Regions from separate parts of the Streptomyces sp. NPDC005438 genome, predicted to be linked through region 2. Evidence: riboswitches for the same ligand, from Rfam matches in the RefSeq annotation. Region 2 holds a riboswitch; each other region holds the start of a gene.

What was found. Region 2 has a riboswitch for cyclic di-AMP ahead of ABZT14_RS24900 (M23 family metallopeptidase). Riboswitches for the same ligand answer to the same signal wherever they lie in the genome.
Region 1: linked by a shared signal. The riboswitch ahead of ABZT14_RS10395 (M23 family metallopeptidase) and the one ahead of ABZT14_RS24900 (M23 family metallopeptidase) in region 2 are both predicted to bind cyclic di-AMP.
Region 3: linked by a shared signal. The riboswitch ahead of ABZT14_RS17230 (transglycosylase family protein) and the one ahead of ABZT14_RS24900 (M23 family metallopeptidase) in region 2 are both predicted to bind cyclic di-AMP.
Region 4: linked by a shared signal. The riboswitch ahead of ABZT14_RS02575 (NlpC/P60 family protein) and the one ahead of ABZT14_RS24900 (M23 family metallopeptidase) in region 2 are both predicted to bind cyclic di-AMP.

Annotation. Positions count from the first base shown of each region.
Region 1 covers NZ_JBEXEP010000004.1:17,355-23,044, reverse strand. Annotated here, with positions in the region: gene ABZT14_RS10400 (PP2C family protein-serine/threonine phosphatase) at 1-844, shown strand, start outside; cyclic di-AMP (ydaO/yuaA leader) riboswitch at 1,092-1,269, shown strand; gene ABZT14_RS10395 (M23 family metallopeptidase) at 1,282-2,409, shown strand; gene ABZT14_RS10390 (hypothetical protein) at 2,734-3,093, shown strand; gene ABZT14_RS10385 (hypothetical protein) at 3,372-3,605, opposite strand; gene ABZT14_RS10380 (PrsW family intramembrane metalloprotease) at 3,794-5,485, opposite strand.
Region 2 covers NZ_JBEXEP010000016.1:88,469-94,158, reverse strand. Annotated here, with positions in the region: gene ABZT14_RS24910 (GNAT family N-acetyltransferase) at 1-814, opposite strand, end outside; gene ABZT14_RS24905 (HPr family phosphocarrier protein) at 1,198-1,479, shown strand; gene ABZT14_RS24900 (M23 family metallopeptidase) at 2,026-2,901, opposite strand; cyclic di-AMP (ydaO/yuaA leader) riboswitch at 2,974-3,166, opposite strand; gene ABZT14_RS24895 (pitrilysin family protein) at 3,406-4,794, opposite strand; gene ABZT14_RS24890 (pitrilysin family protein) at 4,791-5,690, opposite strand, start outside.
Region 3 covers NZ_JBEXEP010000007.1:305,920-311,609, reverse strand. Annotated here, with positions in the region: gene ABZT14_RS17240 (helix-turn-helix domain-containing protein) at 1-353, opposite strand, end outside; gene ABZT14_RS17235 (DoxX family protein) at 392-958, opposite strand; gene ABZT14_RS17230 (transglycosylase family protein) at 1,312-2,481, opposite strand; cyclic di-AMP (ydaO/yuaA leader) riboswitch at 2,487-2,636, opposite strand; gene ABZT14_RS17225 (dipeptidase) at 2,958-4,172, opposite strand; gene purE (5-(carboxyamino)imidazole ribonucleotide mutase) at 4,259-4,756, opposite strand; gene ABZT14_RS17215 (5-(carboxyamino)imidazole ribonucleotide synthase) at 4,819-5,690, opposite strand, start outside.
Region 4 covers NZ_JBEXEP010000001.1:608,109-613,798, reverse strand. Annotated here, with positions in the region: gene ABZT14_RS02580 (hypothetical protein) at 1-135, shown strand, start outside; gene ABZT14_RS02575 (NlpC/P60 family protein) at 236-1,336, opposite strand; cyclic di-AMP (ydaO/yuaA leader) riboswitch at 1,343-1,496, opposite strand; gene ABZT14_RS02570 (hypothetical protein) at 1,668-2,219, opposite strand; gene ABZT14_RS02565 (helix-turn-helix transcriptional regulator) at 2,216-2,461, opposite strand; gene ABZT14_RS02560 (DUF3060 domain-containing protein) at 3,492-4,202, shown strand; gene guaA (glutamine-hydrolyzing GMP synthase) at 4,296-5,690, opposite strand, start outside.

The DNA.
Region 1 (5,690 bases), on a different contig from region 2:
CGGCGAGGAGCTGGCCTCGGCCCGGGACATCGCGGAGGCCGCCCAGCTGGCCGTACTGCCGGTGCCCGCCGACCGGGTCGCGGGGCTGCGGGTGGCCGCCCGCTACCAGGGGGCCCAGTCCGGGGCGTCCATCGGCGGTGACCTGTACGCGGTGCAGGACACCCCGCACGGGGTGCGGATGATCGTGGGGGACGTACGGGGCAAGGGGCTGGACGCGGTCGAGTCGGTGACCATCGTGCTGGGCGCCTTCCGGGAGGCGGCCGAGCAGGAGGACAGCCTGGAGGAGGTGGCCTCCCGGCTGGAGCGGGCCATGCGGAGGGAGGCCGCGCGACGTGGGCCGGGGGACGACGGGGAGACGTTCACCACCGCCGTACTCGCCGAGGTGCGCCCCTCCCAGCCGTTCACGCTGCGGCTGCTGAACCGGGGTCACCCGCCTCCGCTGATGCTGTACCAGGGCGAGACCCGGTTCCTCCGTCCCTCCCAGGCCGCGCTGCCGCTGGGCATGGACGAGTTGGGGCAGTGGCCCGACCAGTGCGACACCTTCGACTTCCCCGAGGGCGCGACCCTGCTGCTGTACACCGACGGCATCTCCGAGGCGCGGGACGCCAACGGGGTCTTCTTCGAGCCCGCGGTACGGCTGCGGGGCCACCACTACCGGTACCCGGACGAGCTGCTGGACGAGGTGGTCCGCGCGGTGGCCGAGCACACCGGGGGCAAGGCGGCGGACGACGCCGCGCTGCTGGCGGTCGCCCGGGAGGACTCCACGGTTCCCGAGGAGGTCACCGCGCGGGAGAGCCCCGCGATCGCGGAGGACTCCGCGCGGGTGGACGGGGCCGAGCCGTGACCGGTGTGACGGTCGGGGCGGCCGTGAGGGTTGTGGTAGTGGGAGCTGCCGGGGTGGTCGGGGTGGGAGTCACTCTCGGTGCCACGGGGTTCTGAGAACACCGAAACCTGCCCGGCTTTGCCCTCGGCTGACCGATAAGCGTCCGGGGCCCGGGGCCCAATTCCCCTACCCCGCTTGGAATCTGAGCCGCGGGTCTATTAACGTTCGATAACGCAGTGCGGTCGTCACCGCCGTCACCAGACGGCGCCGCGCGCCAACGCCGAATCCCCTCGGGGCGTCGCCACCAGCGTCACCTCACCATGGGGGAACCGGGGAACCACATCACCTTGGGGTGAATCGGGCAACTCCCGCCCAGGAGAGGCCCGTAGGAGACCTTCCTGCTCCGAACCCGTCAGCTAACCCGGTAGGCGTGAGGGAAGGAAAGGAGAACGCCACTCGTGGCGTCCAACAGGTATGCCCCCGAGGCCGGTTACGGCCCCGCTGGCCCCTCCGCCCACCTCCCGTACGACCCGTACGGCATGGAGGAGAGCGACCCCCACGGTTCCCCGGACCCCGCGCCCTACCAGGCGTACGGCCCCCGCATCGAGACCGACGAACCCGAGTGGAACCCCACCGCCGAGTCGGTGCGGCCGGTACGCGGCCGGCACCGGGTGGTGCGGCAGCGCGGCGGCATGGCCCGCAGCGGCGCGGTGCTCGGCGTCGGCATGATCGCGGCCGTGGGCGCCGGAGGCATGGCGACCGCCCAGGACAAGTCACCCACCGCCGTCACCATGCCCGACCTGGGCTCCACGGTCGACAAGGTGTCCGCCGAACTGCCGGCGGCCAAGGAACTCCCCGGTGTGGGCGAGCTGTTGGCCGACGACGGGGCCGACCGTACGGTCAACGCCGCCCCGCTGACCCAGGCCGGGCTCACCCAGGACGACTCCCGCAACGGACAGACCAACGCGGGTGAGGCGCTGCGGCACCGCATCCTCGCCCAGGCCGAGCAGCAGCGCGGCCAGGCCGAACAGGCCGCCGCCGACGAGGCGGCCAGCGAGGCCGCCCGCCAGGCCGCCGCCAAGGCCGCCGAGGACGCGGAGAAGGAGCGGAAGGCCGAGGCCGAGAAGAAGCGCAAGGCGGCCGAGGAGAAGAAGCGGAAGGCGGAGGAGAAGCGTCGGGCCGAGCTGGCCAAGCAGTACACCGTGCCGCTCTCCTCGTACCAGCTCACCTCCGGTTTCGGCGACTCCGGCGGCATGTGGCAGAGCAACCACACCGGCCAGGACTTCGCCGCCCCCACCGGCACCCCGGTGAAGGCGGTGCACAGCGGCACCATCAAGGAGGCCGGCTGGGCCGGGAGTTACGGCTACCGCATCGTGCTGGAGCTGGACGACGGCACCGAGATCTGGTTCTGCCACCTGTCCTCGATGAGCCGCACCAGCGGCAAGGTCACCACCGGCGACGTGATCGGCCGGGTGGGCTCCACCGGGAACTCCTCCGGCCCGCACCTGCACGTCGAGGTCCGGCCCGGCGGGGGCGACGCCATCGACCCGCTGGCCTGGCTGCGCGGCAAGGGCCAGCAGGTCTGACCCCGCACCACCACCCCGCTCGGCCCTGACCGGCCCCACCTCGGGTCGGTCGACCGTACCGGCACCCGGTGTGCCGGTACGCCGAGGAGGGTACGAGGTGCGACGGCGCCCCCTGGCCGGGCGCCCACCCGGGCCCGCTTCCGCGCGGCCCCGCGAAACCCGGTGGCCCAGACGTACCCCCCGACGTCTGGGCCACCGTCCTTTTCCCGGACGGCCCCCGGGGTGTGCGGGTCGGATGCCGGACGGGTGCCCACCGAGCCGGGCCTTCCCCGGGGACGGCGCCGTAGACCTGGGGCACGCCGGGTGGGAGCTGGGGGTGCCCCCATGCGTGTGGTCAAGGTGGTGGGTCAGGACGGCGGCATGAGGACCTGGTTCCGCGCCTACTACCAGGACGAGGGTCTGTGGCTGTACTTCGAGACCGATGACGAGGGCTGGGCGGCGCGTCAGGTCGAGGTCAGGGAGCGGGACTCACGGCCGGTGACAGCGGCTTCCCTGGCGGAGGTCGTGGACCTGCGTGACCATGCCGATCTCGCGGCGATGGGGCGCTATGAACGGCGGTACGGCGTTCTCGCCGAAGGCCCCACGGACGGCTGGTGGGACCTGCCCCGTACATCGGAGATCTCCGAGGAGGAGTTCGAGCGGTGGTGGACCAGAGCACGGCAGGCTCTCGGCGACTCATCCTGACCTGACCGGCCGCGGATCGGAGAAGGTGCCGTGGGGAGCACGGCCGAAGAGGCCGTCGGCCCCTCGTCGTGCGAGGCGGAGCGGGGCCTGGGCAAGGCCTGGGCGGGGTGCCTGCCCCGTCCACCTGGTCGGGGGCCGGGTGTGGAGGCGGTACCGCACCTACGGGGTACCGGCGGGGGTGGCCGGCCGTGAGGGACGGCAGGGCGGGGCGAGCGGCGGGTGGCCGACGCCACGGGTGGGCCGACGAGCCCGGGGAGCGGTCGGGGCGCCGTCCGGGGTCAGTGGCTGGGCGGCCACACCGCCCACAGGTCGCCCTCGTCGGTGACCCGTTGGCCGGGGTAGGCCGCGCGCAGCCGTTGGCGTACCGCGTCCGCCTCCTGGGGCGGCAGGCCCTCCACCTCGCCGTGGACCAGCACCGCGCCGCCGAGCCGGGAGGCCCACACGTTCCGTCCGTGGAAGGCGTCCTCGACGAGCAGCTGGTCGGGGACGAGCCAGCTGTCGTTTGTTTCCATGACACGTTGCACAAGCGGCATTCCGTCAGCACCCCCGGGGTCGGTGAATTGTCTGAGCAAACCTCAACCAGCCGCAGAATCAAGGGAATTGGCGTACTGGTTCGCATTCGATGAACGCTTTGCTTCCGAATGCGCGAGCCACTGTATGCGTTTGCTCTAGGGAATGCAACGGGGGTTCGAGGGAACGGTCAGACCTCCCGCTCCGGGCGGTCGGCGCCCGGGGCGGAGCCGTTCGGACCGGCGGGGGACCCCGGTGGCGGACGGTCGGGCATCGGTGGCCACCCTGGTCGCCGGCCGTGGGGGCCTGGCCGGTGACCGGGCCCCGACGGCCATACCCACCCGGAGGTCGGGCGCCATCCACCGGGCGCCGGACCCGTGGGCGCCCCCACTCCGGGGAGCGCCCCCGGAAGCGCCCAGGTGCCCGAGGGGGGCCACGGGGGTGCCGCGTACGGGGTGGCCGGAGGACCGGGGGCGGCCCAGCCGCCCCCGTACGGCGGGGGATGGGTGGCGGGGGAGAGGGCGTAGGGGGTGGCCTGGCCCCAGGGAGCCAGGGCGATCCCCGGCGGGGGGAACAGGCGGGCCGCGTGAGCGGTGGCCGGACCGCCCACCCCGTGCCGGCGCCACATGTCGTGGAGCAACTCCCCCTCCCGCGCGGGGAAGTCCGGTTCCGGCACCCCTCGGGCCATCCGGTCCCGTAGCAGGGCGAGCGCGGTGGCGTACCGCTGGTACGCGGCGACCTCCCGCGCCCCCGCCGGGCCCAGCGTCTGTCGGGCGTGACTCCGGGCCAGCGAGCGGGCGCCCGCCACGGACAGGCCCCAGGGCTCCAGCGGCCCCAGCCAGCCGGCCGCCGCGTAGAGCGGCAACACCGCCCGTACGGTGCGCAGTTGCCGGCGCCGGGTCCACAGCGCCCACCAGACCAGCAGGGCCAGCAGGGGCGTCATCACGGTCCCGTACACCGCGAGGAACCCCAGCCCGCTGGCGGTGCCGTTCCACAGCGAGTGCAGCGCCATGGCGACGAGCAGCCCCAGTACGGGCGCGGCCGTACGGGCCTGCCGGCGGTCGGCGGGGGCGGCGGCCAGCAGCCCGAGGCCGATGCCGGTGGCCGCCGCGAACAGCGGGTGGGCGAAGGGGGACAGGCAGATCCGTACGAAGAAGGTGACCGCCGTCGCCTGGCCGCCGCCCATCGTCTGGTCGCCGTCGTAGGCCATGCCCAGGTAGAGGATGTTCTCGGTGAAGGCGAAGCCGGTGGCGCAGATGCCGGCCGCCGCCAGACCGGCCAGTGGTCCGGTGAACTGCCGTGGGCGCACCAGGTACAGCAGCGCCACCGGTACCGCCTTGACCAGCTCCTCCACCACCGGGGCCACCAGGGTGGAGCCGAGGGAGTCCACCTCGGCGGGGGAGTAGCGCTCCCCCAGCCACAGGCTGGCCGAGGTGTTGGCGACCATCGCCACCAGGGTCGCGCCACACGCCCCCCAGGCGAAGGCGAAACCGTGCTGCCGCCAGGGCACCGGGTCCAGGGCGCTGACCCAGCGGAAGCCGGCGACCAGCAGGGGCACCGGCAGCAGGGACAGCAGCAGCCCGACCACCAGGCCCTCGGTGCCGGTCTGTTCCCGTACCTGCCCCAGGATCACCACCCCGCACAGGGCCAGCACCCCCACCAGGGCGGCCAGCCGTACCGGCCCGCGCCGACGGTGCCACCAGGTGGGTGTCGGGGAGGGGTGGCCCCAGTGCCCCGGGGGCGGCGGGTATCCGGGCTCGCCGGGCAACCCCGGCGCCCGCCCGTCGGGGTCCGGGGCGTACGGGCTCGGGGCGTACGGGTCCGGGGCCGCCGCCTGGGCGGGGTCGCCGTGGGGGCCGCCCCCCGTCGCCTCGGAACGCACCCTTCGACGGTAGCCGTGCGGCCACCGTCCCGGCATCCTCAGTGACCGTCCGGGCACCGAGCACGCCCGAACGCTGACCGGACCGTCATCGCGGGGCATGTACCCATACCACCGCACCCGTCCGTGGAGTACCTTCTGCGCGAAGTGCGCGCCGGGGCCGGACAGTTGGCGGTCGCGGCGCCACCCCCTGGGCGGAGAGCCCCGG
Region 2 (5,690 bases):
GTACCTCACGCACCGAGCGGTAGGCGGGGAACCCTCCCAGGTGGGCCGGTTCCTCGCCCTCGGGCAGCCGGTGGTTGACCGCGTAGACCCGACCGGTGAAGTGGGAGGTGCGCAGGCTCTCCAGTACGGTCCGGCCGGCACCGTCCGGCGTACGGCGGGCCCCCACCACGGCGACCGAGCCGGGTGCCAGCAGCCGGTGTACCGACCGGGCCTCGGCCCGCTGCTCACGGCCGTGCATGACCGCCAGCGACTTCTCGGTGGGTTCCAGGGCGAGGGTGAGGTGGAGGGAGCCGTCCTCGAAGCTGCGTTGCTGGGAGTAGCCGGCGTCGGTGAACACCTTGGCCATCTTGCGGTTGGCGGGCAGCAGTTCGGCGACGAACCGTCGGATACCGCGTTCCCTGGCCACCGCCGCGATGTGTTCCAGCAGGGTGGACGCCACTCCCCTGCCCTGGTGGGCGTCCTGCACCAGGAAGGCCACCTCGGCCATGTCCGCCGGGGCGGAGGCGGGCAGGCCCCGCTCGTCGATGCGGTCGTAGCGGACCGTGGCGATGAACTCCCCTCCGACGGTCACCGCCAGGCCGACCCGGTCCACGTAGTCGTGGTGGGTGAAGCGGTGGACGTCGCGGTCCGACAACCGTGGGTAGGGGGCGAAGAAGCGGAAGTACTTGGACTCGTCCGAGACCTGTTCGTAGAAGTCGACCAGTCGCTTGGCGTCGTCCGGTGTGATGGGGCGGATACGGGCCGTACCACCGTCCCTCAGCACCACGTCGGCTTCCCAGTGGGTGGGGTAGGCGCGATCCACGGGCGTGTCCATGGCCCCAGGGTAGAGCGGGCCGGGCGGTGACAGGGGTGCGCGCCCGCCTCACGAGGAGACCCCGCCGCCCCGTGCCGAGGGGGTCGGCCGTCCCTGGGCCCCTGAGCCTGGACCGGCCTGGTGGCACCGGGGCGGTACGGAGAGGGCCGGTTCGCCCTTCCCCCGGTGGACGGCTGGCTGGGGGCGAGGCCCTCCCGGGGAGACCGGGGCCTCGCGGTAGCCCGGACCGGTCTGGTCTGGTCGTTCCGCGCCGGGAGGTTGCGGAGGGCGCCGGTCCGCCCTGCTGGGGACCGGGTGTCCGCCAGGTGGTACGCGGTACGTCCCCACCTCGGGAGACGTGCCAAGCTGGCCCGGACAACGCCACCACAGGGAAGGGCACCACCATGGCAGAGCGCCAGGTCACCATCGGTTGGCCGGACGGACTCCACGCACGCCCGGCGGCGGTGTTCTGCCGCGCGGCTGCCGGGGTGGGAGTTCCGGTGACCGTCAGGAAGGAGGGCGGCGACCCGGTGAACGCCGCCTCCATGCTGGGAGTGCTGGCCCTGGGGGCCGAACACGGGCAGGCCATCGTGCTGGCGGCCGAGGGTGAGGGGGCCGAACAGGCCCTGGACCGGATGGCGCAGCTGGTCTCGCGGGGGCTGGACGAACTGCCGGCGCCCGACTGATCCGGCACCCCGACACCGCGTCCGCCAACCCGCCGCCTCCGCCCGGTCGTTGACCGGCGACGACCCCGGTACGGTTCCGGCTCGTCCCGGGCCGACCCGGGCGGGCTCGCGGTGGTGAACCTCGGCTCGGCCGGGGTTCCCGGGGCCGAGGCGTCAGCCCACCGGTCACCCCTGGTGGAGCCCCGGAGTGTTACGGGACTCGCGTGGCGCCCCGTTCCATGGCAGCGCCCCCGAGGTGGGGCCCCGGGGTGAGGCGGGGCACCAGCACGGAACGCCCCGAAGGGATACGGCCGGGAGGGCCGTACCCCTTCGGCAGCCGGCCGGCCTGACGAGCGGGGGCCCGTCCGGGGACGGCTCGGTGCCCCGCACGAGCGCGAACACGCGGTACGACCGAGGGGAGGTCCCCGGAACGAGCGGGTTCCGGGGACCTCGGGGTGAGCGGTCGGACCGACCTCGTTGGTCATCGGCTGACTGCGCGGAGCCGGGTCACCGTGGGGTGGGTGACCCGGTCCGGCAGTGCGGGCCGGCCCGTTCGGTACTCCCTGCTCAGACGTGCACCTCGTGCTGGCGCAGGTAGTTGACCGGGTCCATGTCCGATCCGTAGTTGGGGGTGGTCCGGGCCTCGAAGTGCAGGTGCGGACCGGTGGAGTTACCGGTGGAACCGGAGAGGGCTATCTGCTGTCCGGCCTTCACGGACTGGCCCAGCGAGACACTGAACTTCGACAGGTGCCCGTACTGGGTGAAGGTCCCGTCGTTGTGGCGGACCACGATGTTGTTGCCGTAGGCGCCGCCGTCGCCGGCCACCACCACGGTCCCGGCGGACACCGACCGCACCTTGGTACCGGTGCCGGCCGCGAAGTCGATCCCGCTGTGCTTGCCGGACGACCACAGGGCGCCACCGCTCTTGTAGGGGGTGGTCACCTTGCCGCCGTCGATCGGGGAGACCCAGCCCTTGGGCTTGGGGGCCGGCTTGGAGCGCTGGGAACGGTCGGCCTTCTGCTTCCGCTCCTTGTCCGCCTTCTCCTTGTCGGCCTTCTCCTTGTCGGCCTTCTCCTTGGCCTTCTTCTCCGCCTCGGCCTTCTGCGCCTTCTCGGCGGCCTTCTTCTCCTGCTGCTTCTTCCCGGAGTCCTCGGGCTTCCCGGGCTTCTTCCCGCCGGCGTCGGCGTCGCCGCGCTTCTGGTGCGAGTCCTCGGCACCGTCCTTGCGGCCGGTGTCCTTCCCCTCGCCGGACGCGCTGCCTCCCTTGCCCCCGGCCTCCTCACGCTGGGTCTCGGCCTGGTCGTCCAGCGAACCGGACAGGGGCCGGTCGACCGCGCCGGAACCCGTGGCCGACCTGGACTGCCCCTCGTCGCTCACCGAGGCGGTGGCGATACCGGTCACCAGCCCGACCCCCGCGAGAGCGCTGCCACCGACAATCATCATCTGCTTACGTTGGGTAGTGACCTTGTGGCGGCACTGTTCAACAAGACGGCTGAACGCCATGAGCGGCGTGCTCCTTTCCCTCCTTCTCGCCTACCGGGTTAGCTGTCGGGTTCGGAGCAGGAAGGTCTCCTACGGGCACCTCGACGGAGGATGTTCCGATTCACCCCAGGGGCCTCAGTCAGCCCCCCTGGCCCTCGGCGGGACTCAGGCGGTTGGGTCCCCGGCTCCCCAGGTCGACACCTCGGGGACTCGGCGATCGCTGCCGTCGGCCGCGTCCTGCGGTCACTTCTGACGGACAACGCGAACGACGCTAAAGGGGACATCTGAGAATCGGCAAACAGATCCGGGCTTTTGTCACGCAGGCCACACGGGAGGCCCGACAAAGACCTTCAAAGCAGACATAAAGAACCCCTGGTGCCTTGGATCGCACCAGGGGTTCTTCTCCGGGGTCAGCTCACTCTCACGCCGCTGACCTCGGCAAACGTCTCGTCAGCCTCGACCGGATCAGCCGCTGACCACCTTCACCTCGCCCCAGCCCAGGGACTTCACCGGCTCGACGATCTGCTCCGCGTCGCCCACCAGAACCGTCACCAACCGGTCCACCGGGAAGGCGTTGACCACCGCGGCGGTGGCCTCCACGGTGCCGGTCTCGGCGAGCCTGGCGTACAGCTGGGCCTGGAAGTCGTCGGGGAGGTGCTGCTCCACCTGGTCCGCGAGGGTGGAACTGACGGCACTGGCCGTCTCGTACCTCAGGGGAGCCACACCGACGAGGTTGCGTACGGCGGTGTCCCGCTCCTCCTCGGTCAGCCCTTCCTCGGCCAGGGTGACGAGCACCTGGCGGAGGTCGGCCAGCGCGGGACCGGTCACATCGGTGGCCACCGAGCCGCTGATGCCCATCAGGGCGGCGCCGCCCTGGTCGGGCGTGGAGTACAGCACCTGGCCGAAGGCCCGCACGCCGTAGGTGTAGCCCTTCTCCTCACGCAGCACCCGGTCCAGCCGGGAGGTGAGGGTGCCGCCCAGGCAGTAGGTGCCCAACACCTGGGCGGGCCAGACCCGGTCGTGCCGGTCGGCACCGATCCGACCGATCATCAGCTGGGTCTGCACCGCGCCCGGGCGGTCCACCACCACGACCCGCCCCCGGTCGTCCGCCGTGATCGCGGGCAGCTCCACCGGCTTGGCCTCGGAGCCCGTCCACTGCCCCAGAGTGCGGGTCAGTTCGGCGTCGAGGTCCACTCCGGTCAGGTCGCCGACCACCACCACGGTGGCCGTGGAGGGCCGCACATGGGCCTGGTAGAAGGCGCGCACCGCGGTGGCGTTGATCCGCTCGACCGTCTCCTCGGTGCCCTGGCGCGGCCGGGAGATCCGGTCACCGACCGGGAACAGCTCCCGGAACAGCTCCTTGGCCGCCCGACGCGCGGGGTTCGCCAACTCGTGGGGGATCTCGTCCAGTCGGTTGCGCACCAGCCGCTCCACCTCCCCCTCCGGGAAGGCGGGCGCGCGCAGGGCGTCGGCCAACAGGTCCAGCGCCTTGGAGAGCCGGGAGGCGGGAACCTCCAGGGCCACGCGGACGCCCGGATGGTCGGCGTCGGTGTCCAGGGTGGCGCCACAACGCTCCAGTTCGGCGGCGAACTCCTCGGCGTCGTACTTGTCGGTGCCCTCCGTCAAAGCCCGGGCCATGATGGTCGACAGACCGTCCAGCCCCTCCGGCTCCTCGTGGAGCGGCACGGCGAGGTTGACGTCGACCGCCACGACCTTCTGGCCGGGCCGATGGCAGGTCAACACCGTGAGGCCGTTGGGGAGTTGACCGCGGTCAGGTGCCGGGAAGGCCCAGGGCCTCGGCTCTCCCCCCGCCGGACGCGGGTGGAACTCCATGGTGGACTTCGCCTCGGTCACTGCTGGGCACCTTCCTGGTCGTCCTCGGTCTCGGCGGGCTGCTCCACCGGTTCGTACACCAGCACGGCGCGGTTGTCGGGGCGCAGCCTGGCGGCGGCCACCCGGACCTCCTCGGCGGTCACGTCCAGCACCCGGTCCACCGCGGTGAGGGCCAGCTGCGGGTCACCGAACAGGACGGCGTAACGGCAGAGTTCGTCGGCGCGCCCACCCACGGTGGCCAGCCGGTCCAGCCACTCCCGCTCCAGTTGCGCCTGGGCGCGCTCCATCTCCTCCGGGGTCGGCCCCTCCTCCGCGAACCGGGCCAACTCCTCGTCCACGGCGGCCTCGATCTGGGAGATCTCCGCGTCGCCGGAGGTCTTGACGTCCAGCCAGCCCATGGAGGGGGCGCCGGCCAGACGCAGCAGGCCGATCCCGGCGGTGACCGCCGTACGGTCGCGCCGCACCAGGCGGTTGTGCAGCCGCGAGGACTCGCCTCCGCCGAGGACGGTGACGGCGACGTCGGCGGCGTCACACTCACGGGTGCCGTCAGGGGGGAGGCGGTAGCAGGACATCAGGGCGCGCGCTGGCACGTCCTCCTCCAGCACCTGCCGCTTCTCCTCGCCGATCAGCTCCGGCAGCGAACCGTCCCTGGGGGCCTGCTTGCCGTCGTGCCCGGGGATGGAGCCGAAGTACTTCTCGACCCAGGCCAGGGTCTGCTCGGGGTCGATGTCGCCGACCACGGAGAGCACCGCGTTGTTGGGGGCGTAGTAGGTACGGAAGAACTGGCGGGCGTCCTCCAGGGACGCCGCGTCCAGGTCGGCCATCGAGCCGATGGGGGTGTGGTGGTAGGGGTGGCCCTCGGGGAACACCATGGCGGTCAGCCGCTCGAAGGCGGTGCCGTAGGGGACGTTGTCGTA
Region 3 (5,690 bases), on a different contig from region 2:
CCCAGTCCCCGGACCGTGGAGGGGGTGCGCTGGCGGTGTACCGCGCGCACCAGGTCGGCCAGTTCCTCCGGGGGTGTGTGGTGCGCGGGGTACGCGGGGGTGCCGTCGGCGTACAGCAGGGTCGCGGTGCCCGGACAGCGGCGGCCGAGCCAGTCCAGTACCCGGGCGACCGGTTCGGGGCCGGCCGTCAGGCGCGCGAGGGTCGCGGCGGCCGAGGCGGCTCCGGCATCGCCCGACGCGTCGCTGTGGTCCGGGGAGCCGGCACCGGTACCGGCCGCTCCCCGCTGTCCGCCGATCCGGCCCTCCCCGGGTCCGGCCGTGTCCGTCGTTCCCGCCCCGCCCCTGCCTCCCATGCGGTCACGGTAACCGGAGGCGGTCCACCCCGTACGCCCTACCCGAAGATGACCCTCCCCTTCCGCCTCCGGCGCGCGGCCAGTACCGCGTCCACGGAGTGGCGGGGGATTCCGGCGAGCAGCAGGGGCAGCCAGGCGATCAGGTAGGCCAGGTCGTTGCCCAGGTAGTACGGCTCGGTGGACCAGCTCACCGTCAGCCAGAAGGTGAGCGAGATCAGGGCTCCCCCGAGGGCGGCCACCCGGGACCACAGGCCCAGCAGGGTGCCCAGTCCGACGGCCAGTTCTCCCAGGGCGATGGCGTACCCGAAACCCTCGGGGTTCCGCTGGGCCAGCTCCACCAGGAAGGGGAGGGCGGCGGTGTCGCGGACCCCGTCCAGGGTGGCGGCCAGGGAGCCGGTGCCGGAGGAGGCGAAGAAGGCGCGGTCGGTGAGCTTGTCCAGGCCGGCGTAGACGAAGGTGACTCCGAGGAAGAGGCGCAGGGGGAGCAGGGCGTACCGGGCCGCGGTGTCCCGGAGGCCGCCGCCCCCGAGGCCGCCGGGGCCGTTCACCCCCTTGATGGGTTTCGGCCCACCGCCCTCGCCGCCCATGCGGTCCGCCAGAGACATGGCCCCACTCCCGTCTCCCGGTCGCTCACGTGTACGTGTCCGGCTGTGCCGGCATTCTGCCCGGGGCGTCCACGTCTCAAGGTTGCGACTATCCGTGCCAAGCACGTGGATGTCCGGGCCAAGCCCCCGAATCCGCCCCGCGGTACGGGGGACGCCACACGGGAGCCTCGGACCGGGTCGGCCGGTCGCCCACCGGGGCGGGTACCAGGCGGGGGCCCTCGTACACCTGCTCCCTCACCGGACCCGTACCGGATCGGGCGGGCCACCGGCGCACGCGAAGGCCCTCCCCGCCCTGGGAAGGGCGGGGAGGGCCTCGACGCACCGGAGAGGAGCGGTCGACCTCCCGGCGTGGGTCAGAGCGAGACGCCCTTACCGCGCAGGTAGGCCAGCGGGTCTATGTCCGAGCCGTAGTCGGGACCGGTACGGATCTCGAAGTGCAGGTGCGGACCGGTGCTGTTGCCGGTGGAACCGGACAGCCCCAACTGCTGGCCACCGCTGACCGTCTGCCCGGCGCTGACGGACAGCGAGGACAGGTGGGCGTACTGGCTGTAGCGCCCGTCGGAGTGCTTGATGACGACCTGGTTGCCGTAGGAGCCGCCCCAGCCGGCGGACACCACGGTGCCCTGGCCGACGGCCTTGACACTGGTGCCGCTGGAGACCGAGAAGTCCACCCCGGTGTGGTAACCGCTGGACCAGGAGCCGCCGGACGCGCGGTAGGCGGTGCTGGTCGGGGCGTTCACCGGAGCCTGGAAGCCGGAGGAGTTGCCGCTGGGGGCGGACGCCTGGTCGCTGGACTGCTTCGGCTTGGCGTGCTTGGGACCGGACTTCTTCGGGGTCGCCTTGGACTCCGACTTGGCCGGGCCACCGTCGACGCTCAGCTTCTGGCCGGGGATGATCACGTCGGGGTCGCCGCCGATGACCTGGCGGTTGTCCTCGTACAGCGCTTCCCAACCGCCCTGTACGTCCTGGGCCTTGGCGATCTTGAACAGGGTGTCGCCGCTGGCCACGGTGTAGGACTCACCGTTGCGGCCGTGGCTGCTGGCCTGGTCGCCCTTGGGCCGCTCGGGCTTGGACGGGGCCTTGGGCTTGGCCGGCGTGGTGGGCTTGGACTCGCCACCCGGGTCGACACCCGGGGCGGGACCGCCCTTGGCGAGCCCCGCCTTGGGACCGCACAGCGGCCAGGCGCCCGGCCCCTGTTCGGCCAGCACCTTCTCCGCGATGTCGATCTGCTGGGACTTGCTGGCCTGGTCGGCCCGCGAGGCGTACTTGCTGCCGCCGAAGCCCTCCCAGGTGCTCTGGGCGAACTGGAGCCCGCCGTAGTAGCCGTTGCCGGTGTTGATGCTCCAGTCGCCGCTGGACTCGCACTCGGCGACCTTGTCCCAGGTGCTGACGGAAGCGGCCTGGGCGTTGGCGCCGGCGACCATGGTCGTGACCCCGCCGGCGGCGGCGACCACGGAGATGCGGGTGACGTTCTTGTTGAGGCGGCTGTCGCGTGGCCGCCGGTGGCGTCCGCGTCCGGACATAGTGGTGCTCCTCTCCGACGCCTGCGAGGTGAGCTGTCGGGTTCGGGCTGGAGTTGCCCGGCCACCTCTCGGTGGCTTCACCCCAAGCCGGCCCGTGGGTCCGGCACTTACCTTGGGTCCCCCGCTCCTGCCGTTAGACGTGACGTCTGGGATCCGCTGCCGCCGGCAGGATTCGGCGTCCGGCAGCGGACCGCCACTTTGGGGTAGCGGCGGAGCTGAACGTTAAACGCAGAAAATGCGACGAAACAAGCGGCTCGGGGAAGTTGAACGTGAGAGCGAAATAGACATTTAACCCAGGACGACCCGATGGAGTGACCGAACGGCGGACGACGCCGACGCGCGGCCACCGGCACGAACGGAAGCCGTTCCTCAACTACCGCCCCCAGCAAGGGGAATGGCGCGGGAGGAAAACAAACGGCGCGCAACGGACATCACCCCGCCCGAAGGCGGGGTGAATTGCGTCACGGGAGTCCGAATTACCCGTTCTGGGCGCTCGGAGCGTCGAGTTGGGAGAGGGTGGCGATCGACGGTCCGCGCCGCGCGGACAGTTCACGCGCGACCCCCTCCGCCTCGCCCAGGACACGGACCGCGTTCCCCCAGGTGACCTTGCCGATGTCCGTCTCGGACCAGCCACGCGCCAACAACTCGCCCACAAGCCGTGGATAGCAGGACACATCGCCCAGGTCGGCCGGGGTGAAGGGCACCCCGTCGTAGTCCCCGCCGATACCCAGGTGATCGATCCCGGCGACCTGGCGCATGTGGTCCAGGTGGTCGGCCACCGTGGAAGCGGTCGCCTCCGGCCGGGGGTTCGCCTCCTCGAACTCCCGCCGCGCCCGCACCCCGCGCTCCGTACCGTCCAGCGGGTGCAGACCCAGCGACCGCAGGTGGGCGTCCGCCCGGTCGCTCCACTCCACCGCCTCCGGCAGCACGAACTTGGGCACGAAGGTCACCATCGCCACGCCCCCGTTGTCCGCCAGCAGTTGGAGCACGTCGTCCGGGATGTTCCTCGGGTGGTCGCACACCGCCCGGGACGAGGAGTGCGAGAAGATCACCGGCGCCTCGCTCACCCGCAGCGCGTCCCGCATGGTGGAGGCCGCCACGTGCGAGAGGTCCACCAGCATCCCCAGCCGGTTCATCTCCCGCACCACCTCCTCACCGAAGCGGGTCAGCCCACCGGCCGCCGGCTCGTCGGTGGCCGAGTCGGCCCAGGGCACGTTGTCGTTGTGGGTGAGGGTCATGTACCGCACCCCCAGCTGGTACAACGCCCGCAGGGTGGCCAGCGAGTTGTTGATCGAGTGCCCGCCCTCGGCACCCATCAGGGAGGCGATCCGCCCGGCGGCCCGGGCCTCCTCCACCTCCCGCGCGGTCAACGCCAGCGCCAGGTCGTCCGGGTAGCGCTCCACCAGCCGCCGCACCACGTCCACCTGCTCCAGTACGGCGCTCACCGCGTCGTCCCCCGCCAGGTCGGTACGCACGTACACCGACCAGAACTGGGCGCCCACCCCGCCCGCCCGCAACCGGGGCAGGTCGGTGTGCAGATGGGCGCTGAGGTCCTGGGAGACGTCCCGCCGGTCCAGGTCGTAGCCGACCTGCTCACGCAGCGCCCACGGCAGGTCGTTGTGCCCGTCCACCACCGGGTGTTCGGCCAACAGCTCACGCGCCCGCCGCAGGGTGTCCTCGCCCAGGGTCATACCGGTCTCCCGTCTCCACTCGCCCGTCAACGCCACCGGCCGGCCCCCACCAGGAGGACGCCGGCCGGTGATCCGTACCCGTGTGCTCAGCCGCCGAAGCCGAAGCCGCCGCTACCGGCCACCCGGCTCCGCAGCCTGCGCCCCTTCTCCGCGGCCCGCTCCCCCAGCTCCTGCTGGAACCGCTCCAACCGCTCGCGCAGATCGGCGTCATGGGCGCCCAGGACCCGCGCCGCCAGCAGCCCGGCGTTCCGCGCCCCGGCCACGGACACCGCCGCCACCGGCACCCCGGCCGGCATCTGGACGATGGACAGCAACGAGTCCATGCCGTCCAGGTACTTCAACGGCACTGGCACCCCGATCACCGGCAACGGGGTCACCGAGGCCAGCATCCCCGGCAGGTGCGCCGCGCCCCCGGCGCCCGCCACGATCACCCGCAGCCCCCGGGAGGCCGCCTCCTCCCCGTACCGCAGCATCTCCCGGGGCATCCGGTGGGCGGAGGTGACGTCCACCTCGTAGGGGATCTCGAACTCGTCCAGGGCCTGGGCCGCGGCCTCCATGACCGTCCAGTCCGAGTCCGAACCCATCACGATCCCGACCAGGGGACCGGGTCGTTCGGACGGTTCGGACCGCTCGCGCTGTGGGTGGCTCACTCGGTGATCGTCCCTCGTAGATAGCCGGCCGCATGGGCGGCGCGTTCCCGCACCTGGTCCAAGTCGTCGCCGTAGGTGGTGACGTGGCCGACCTTGCGCCCGGGCTTCACGTCCTTGCCGTACATGTGGATCTTCAACCCCGGGTCCCGCGCCATGCAGTGCAGATAGGCCCCGTACATGTCCGGGTAGTCCCCGCCCAGCACGTTCGCCATCACCGTCCACCGGGCCCGGGGCCTGGGGTCCCCCAGCGGCAGGTCCAGCACCGCCCGCAGGTGGTTGGCGAACTGCGAGGTGGCCGCCCCGTCCTGGGTCCAGTGGCCCGAGTTGTGCGGGCGCATGGCCAACTCGTTCACCAGCACCCGCCCGTCCGGCGTCTCGAACAGCTCCACCGCCAGATGACCCACCACCCCCAGCTCCCGGGCGATCCCCAGGGCCAACGCCTGAGCCCGCGCCGACAGTTCCTCCGACAGCCCCGGAGCCGGCGCGATCACCGTGTCGCACACCCCGTTCACCTGGACCGACTCCACCACCGGATACGCCACCGCCTGCCCGTGCGGCGACCGCACCACGTTGGCCGCCAGCTCCCGGACGAAGTCCACCCGCTCCTCGGCCAGCACCGGCACCCCGGCACGGAACGGCTCGGCCGCCTCCGCCTCGTCGCGCACCAGCCACACGCCCTTGCCGTCGTAGCCGCCACGCACCGTCTTCAGGACGACCGGGAACCCCGACGCCCCCTCCTCGACGGTGGCGAAGGCCGTCACCTCGGCCGGGTCCGCCACGATCCGGTGCCGGGGACAGGGCACCCCCAGCTCGGTCAGCCGGGCCCGCATCGCCCCCTTGTCCTGCGCGTACCGCAGCGCGTCCGGGC
Region 4 (5,690 bases), on a different contig from region 2:
ACCGCCGTGCTCGTGGTGGTGATGGCGCTGGTCTACCTCCAGCGGGACGAGGAGCGGGTACCCGCACCCCTGTTCACCGCCATCGGCGCGCTGACCACGGTGAACATCTTCGTGGCCGTGCTGTGGACGAGCTGAGGCGACACCGGGCGAACACCCGGCGCCCCGACCACGGTCACGCCTGACGCCCCGCGACGAACGGGGACGCCGGCGTGACCGTGAAGTGTGGTCCGGCGCCTCAGGCCGGGCGCACCGCGCTGTGGAAGGGCATGTAGTCGATCGACTCGTAGCGGATGTTGGTACCCGGCTTGGGCGCGTGGATCATCTGCCCACCGCCCACATAGATCCCGACATGGCTGATGTCGTCGTAGAAGAAGACCAGGTCGCCCGGGAGCATCGACGACTTGGACACCTTGGTCCCGACCTCGACCTGGTCCCAGGTCGTACGGGGCAGCTGCACCCCGGCCTCGGACCAGGCGTCCAGGGTGAGCCCTGAGCAGTCGTAGGAGTTGGGGCCGGTCGCACCCCAGACGTAGGGCTTGCCCAGCTGCTTCTTGGCGAAGTCGATGACCTTGCGGGCCTTGGCGGAGTAGCTGCCGTCGTCGGGCACGTCCTGCGGCGGGGGCTCCTTCTCCCGTTCCTTCTCCCGCTCCCGCTCGCGCTGTTCGGCCTTGCGGCGGGCCTCCTCGCGCTTCTTCCGCTCGATGGCCGCCAGCCGCGCCTTCTCCTCGGCGGTCAGCTTGGACAACAGCTTGCGCGCCTCGGCCAGCTTGCCCTGGACCGTCTGCTTGTCCTCGCGCAGGGTGGCCTGCTTCTCGCTGAGGGACTTCAGGCTCTTGCCGGCCTCCACCCGCTGCCGGTTGGTCTGGCGCTGCTGCTCCTGGAAGTCCTTGACCGCCTCCTTCTGGCGGCCCGTCATCCGGTCCAGCAGGTGGGACTGCTTGAAGAAGCCCTGGGGATCCTGGGTCAGCAGCAGGGTGGCGGTGCCGGACACACCCCCGGTGCGGTACTGCGCGGTGGCGTAGTTCCCCAGGGTGCGGCGGGCGTCGTTGAGCTTCTCGGTGCGCTGAGCGGCCTTGTCCAGCAGCTTGTTGACCTTGGTGCGCTGCTGGTCGGTCTGCTCCTTCTTGGCGTTGTACTTCTGGGTGGCGGTGCCGGCCTCCCGGTACAGGGTGTCGACCCGCTCCTTGACCTCCTCCAGGGAGGGCTTGTCGTTCGGTGCGGCCTGGGCGCTCTGGGCCAGCATTCCGACCGAGGCGAGGGCGACGGTGGTGACTCCGACCGCCGGACGGCGGGAGTGGGCGAGTATCCCGCCGCGGGGTTTGCGATGCGACGCCAAGGTCGCGGCTCCTTCCGTGGACCGCCTACCGGGTTAGCTGTCGGGTTCGGGCTTCGGAAGGTCGCCCTACGGAGGACACGCGTCGCATGTCCCCTGATTCACCCCGGTGTTGCCTGTGGGTCCCCGGTTCCGGTGAGACCGGACTCGACGGGGCAACCCGTGTCGACGCCTTCGCCGACTGGGGGTACGGGTCGCCTGGCAGGGCACGGTAGCCAAGAAGTGGGGTTGCTGTGAAGCCTGGGGCTCGATACGTCCGATATCTCATCGTTACCCCACGTCCGGCCCCAGCGCCCCGGTCATCCGCGGGGGTTGCTCGGCCCGTCGCGACCGCCTACACCTCGTCCCCACCCAACGGCTCGTCCTCCACCCGCAGTACGGCGATCCACAGCGGCGACAGGAAGTGGGTCACCAGCAGGAGGAAGCCCAGCGCCGCCATCGGCCCGGACAGCTCCCGCAACGAGGAGCCCAGGGCGTGCGCGGCCACGCAACCCACCAGGGCGACCAGCAGCCCCCAGCGGGTGAGCTGGTACGCCCGCGCCATCACCACGCCGCGCTCGGCCTGTTGGCGCTCGTCCAGCATGTGGGGGCGCAGTTCCAGCAGCCCCCGCGTGGCCGAGTTCAGCATCCCGGTCAACGGCACCCACATCACCAGGGACAGCAACAGAGCCAGCGCCCACCAGGGTTCGCCGAGCGCGCACATGGCGATGGCGGAGCCGGCCATCAACGAGGTCACGGCGATGTGCCCCAGCACCAGTGTCGTGCGGCGGGTACGGGTGGCATGGAGGTGCCGCCCCTCCTCGCGGTTCATGGTGCGCAGCGTCCACCGGTCCCGGCGGCTGGGCTCGCGCCCCGTTCCGGCGGCGGGGTTGTGGGGACGGGTCATGTCTGCCTCCCGTAGATCTCGTCGGTTAGGGGGGTGAACGGTTTCAGGGAGAACAACGCCTCCACCGGCAGGCCGAAGAACGCGGCGATCCGCAGGGCCAGGTCGAGACTCGGGTTGTACTGCCCGCGCTCGATGTAGCCGATCGTCTGGTAATGGGCCCCAACCGCCTCGGCCAGCTTCTGACGGGAAACCTTCCTCTCCGCCCTCACCACCGACAGCCTGTTGTGCACCTGCTCGCTCATGTATAAGGAGTACTACATTTCTCAGCGGTACCGCAACAGCGGGGACTGACCTCACAGGAACCCACCGAACAAAGCGACCCTCGGAAGCCTCGGCCGACCGGGCGCCCAGGGCCCCCAACTCCGCCGCCCACCAAGCCCGTTGGGAGTGGGGCGGGGTACGGGCCAGGGGGCGACCGGACATCGGACCGGCTGGGACCCGGGGCACCCGGAAGTACGCGGCGACGCCCGGGGGCGGGGCGCCGGGGCCACCCTCGGGTCGCCCCCCTTGTGGCCCCGCCTCGAACCGGTCGACCCCAACGAAGGGTGGGAGCACTGCCGTCGGCCGACCCCCGTCCGACGGGATCCGCTCACCACCAGGGGCGCCCCACAGGGAGCGTGCCGCCGCTCCCTCCATGCCGCACCCCCTGACGGCCGCGACCGCATCCAGACCCTCGGCGTCGGACAGGTCGCGAGGCCGGAGCCTCCGCCGTACCCCCTTCCCGAAACCCCTTCCCTACAGAGACTCCTGGAGACGTACGGAGAAAGGGGCCGCGCCCAGGAGCCGGCAACCTCGTACGGAGCGAGCCGGCCACCACGGGCCGAGCCCCTCCCTCACACGAGGGAGCGCATCCCGCACGAGGAACCGTCAGGAAACCTTCCTGTCCCCCTCGACCGGCGAAGGGCACCGGCCCGTACCCCCCACCCGCCTCCACGACGGAACCCGAGGCGAGCCCCAAGTCACCGCCCCCACGGAACCGTTGGGAAACCTTACTTACCGTCCGTCGGGCATCCCTGACGCGTCCTCACCCCCCGGCACACGCCCGTCCGGCGGCAGGTGGCACCCCACCCGACGGCTCCGCCCACCACCCCGTGACCCGGCCTACAAGTCCCCGTTCCCACAAGGCTGTTGGGCACCGTGAAAGCCACTAGGTTGGCCCACCCGGGGTTCCCCTGGGCAGGTCGGTAGGGAAGGCTGTGCCCTCGTTCCCGTCCGATCCGTAGAGCCCGGAAGCCCCAGAAGTCCCCCGAAGACGCCGCACCGAGGAGTCCCGTGAAAGCCCCGAGCCCCAGGCCCCGTCACCTGCTGCTGGTCACCGCCCTGCTGGCCCTGGCCGCCTGCTCTCCCGAAGGGACCGACTCCGACTCCGGCGACGGCGGGAAGTCGGGCGAGCGGACCGTGATCAACGGAACGTCGGAGCGTCGCACCGTGGACTGCGGATCGGGCGGGGAGGTCAGCCTGTCCGGCGCCTCCAACAGCGTGACGCTCACCGGGGAGTGCGCCAAGGTCGACGTCACCGGGGCGAGCAACACCCTGAACGTCCAGAAGGTCGGCACCCTCAACGTCACGGGCGCCGGCAACACCGTCACCTGGGAGGAGGGCCTCGACGGGAAGAAGCCGAAGGTCAACCTCAACGGGGCCGGAAGCAGGGTCAACCAGGGCAGGGTGAAGGGCGGGACCGACCAGGAGGACGGCGGAACGGGCCAGGAGGACGGCGACACCGGCTCCGGCGACCGCTTCGTCGCCGGCAGCGAACGCAGGGAGAAGGTGGAGTGCGAGGGCAACCAGGTCCTGACCGTCACCGGCTCCCGTAACACCCTCACGGTGCGGGGCTGCGAGAAGGTCACGGTGATCGGGACCGGCAACACCGTCGCGGCCGACCAGGACACCACCGAGGTACGGCTCATCGGCAGTCAGAACACGCTGTCCGCCCCCGGCTCCCCCAAGGTCACCGACCTGGGAACCGGTAACAAGGTGAACTGACCCGGACCGGACGGTACGGACCGCCCGCCGACGGTCCCGGACGCGGGGGTGGTACGACTCCACCCCCGCTACTCCCCCACGGGGAGGGGAGGTTCACTCCCACTCGATGGTGCCCGGCGGCTTGCTGGTGACGTCCAGCACCACCCGGTTGACCTCCGCGACCTCGTTGGTGATCCGGGTGGAGATCCGCTCCAGCACGTCGTACGGCAGACGGGACCAGTCGGCGGTCATCGCGTCCTCGGAGGAGACCGGGCGCAGGACCACCGGGTGACCGTAAGTACGGCCGTCCCCCTGGACCCCGACCGAGCGGACGTCGGCGAGCAGCACCACCGGGCACTGCCAGATGTCCCGGTCCAGTCCGGCCGCTGTCAACTCCTCGCGGGCGATGGCGTCGGCCTCCCGCAGCAGGTCCAGCCGCTCGCGGGTGACCTCCCCGACGATGCGGATGCCCAGTCCGGGCCCGGGGAAGGGCTGGCGCTGCACGATCTCCTCGGGCAGGCCCAACTCCTCGCCCACGCGCCGCACTTCGTCCTTGAACAGCTGGCGCAACGGCTCGACCAGCTCGAACTCCAGGTCCTCGGGCAGCCCGCCCACGTTGTGGTGGGACTTGATGTTGGCCGTACCGGAGCCGCCACCGGACTCCACGATGTCCGGGTAGAGCGTGCCCTGCACCAGGAAGGCCACGTCCGCCCCCTCCTGACCCGCCTCGACGACCAGTTCGGCCTGGGCCTGCTCGAAGACCCGGATGAACTCCCGGCCGATGATCTTGCGCTTCTCCTCCGGGTCGGAGACCCCGGCCAGGGCGTTGAGGAACCGCTCCTGGGCGTCCACCACCCTCAGCTGCACCCCGGTGGCGTTGACGAAGTCCTTCTCGACCTGTTCGGTCTCGCCCTTGCGCATCAGCCCGTGGTCGACGTACACGCAGGTCAGCTGGCTGCCGATGGCCTTGTTCACCAGGGCGGCGGCCACCGCCGAGTCGACTCCGCCGGACAGCCCGCAGATGGCCCGCTTGTCGCCGACCTGGGCGCGGATCGCGGCCACCTGCTCGTCGACCACGCTGGTGGTGGTCCAGGAGGGGGTGATGCCCGCGCCCCGGTACAGGAAGTGCTCCAACACCTGCTGGCCGTGGGTGGAGTGCATCACCTCGGGGTGGTACTGGACGCCGAACAGCGACCGTTCCTCGTCCTCGAAGGCGGCCACCGGAACGGTGTCCGTGGCGGCCGTGACCGTGAAGCCCTCGGGGGCGGCGGAGCAGGCGTCACCGTGGGACATCCAGACCGTCTGCTCCTCGGGGGTGCCCTCGAAGAGGGTGGAGCTGCCCCGGGTCACCGTCAGCGTGGTGCGGCCGTACTCCCGGGCCCCGTTGTTGTCCACCGTGCCGCCCAGCACCTGGGCCATCAGCTGGAAGCCGTAGCACATCCCGAAGACCGGGACCCCGGCCTCGAACAGCGCGCGGTCGATACGGGGCGCCCCGTCGGCGTACACCGA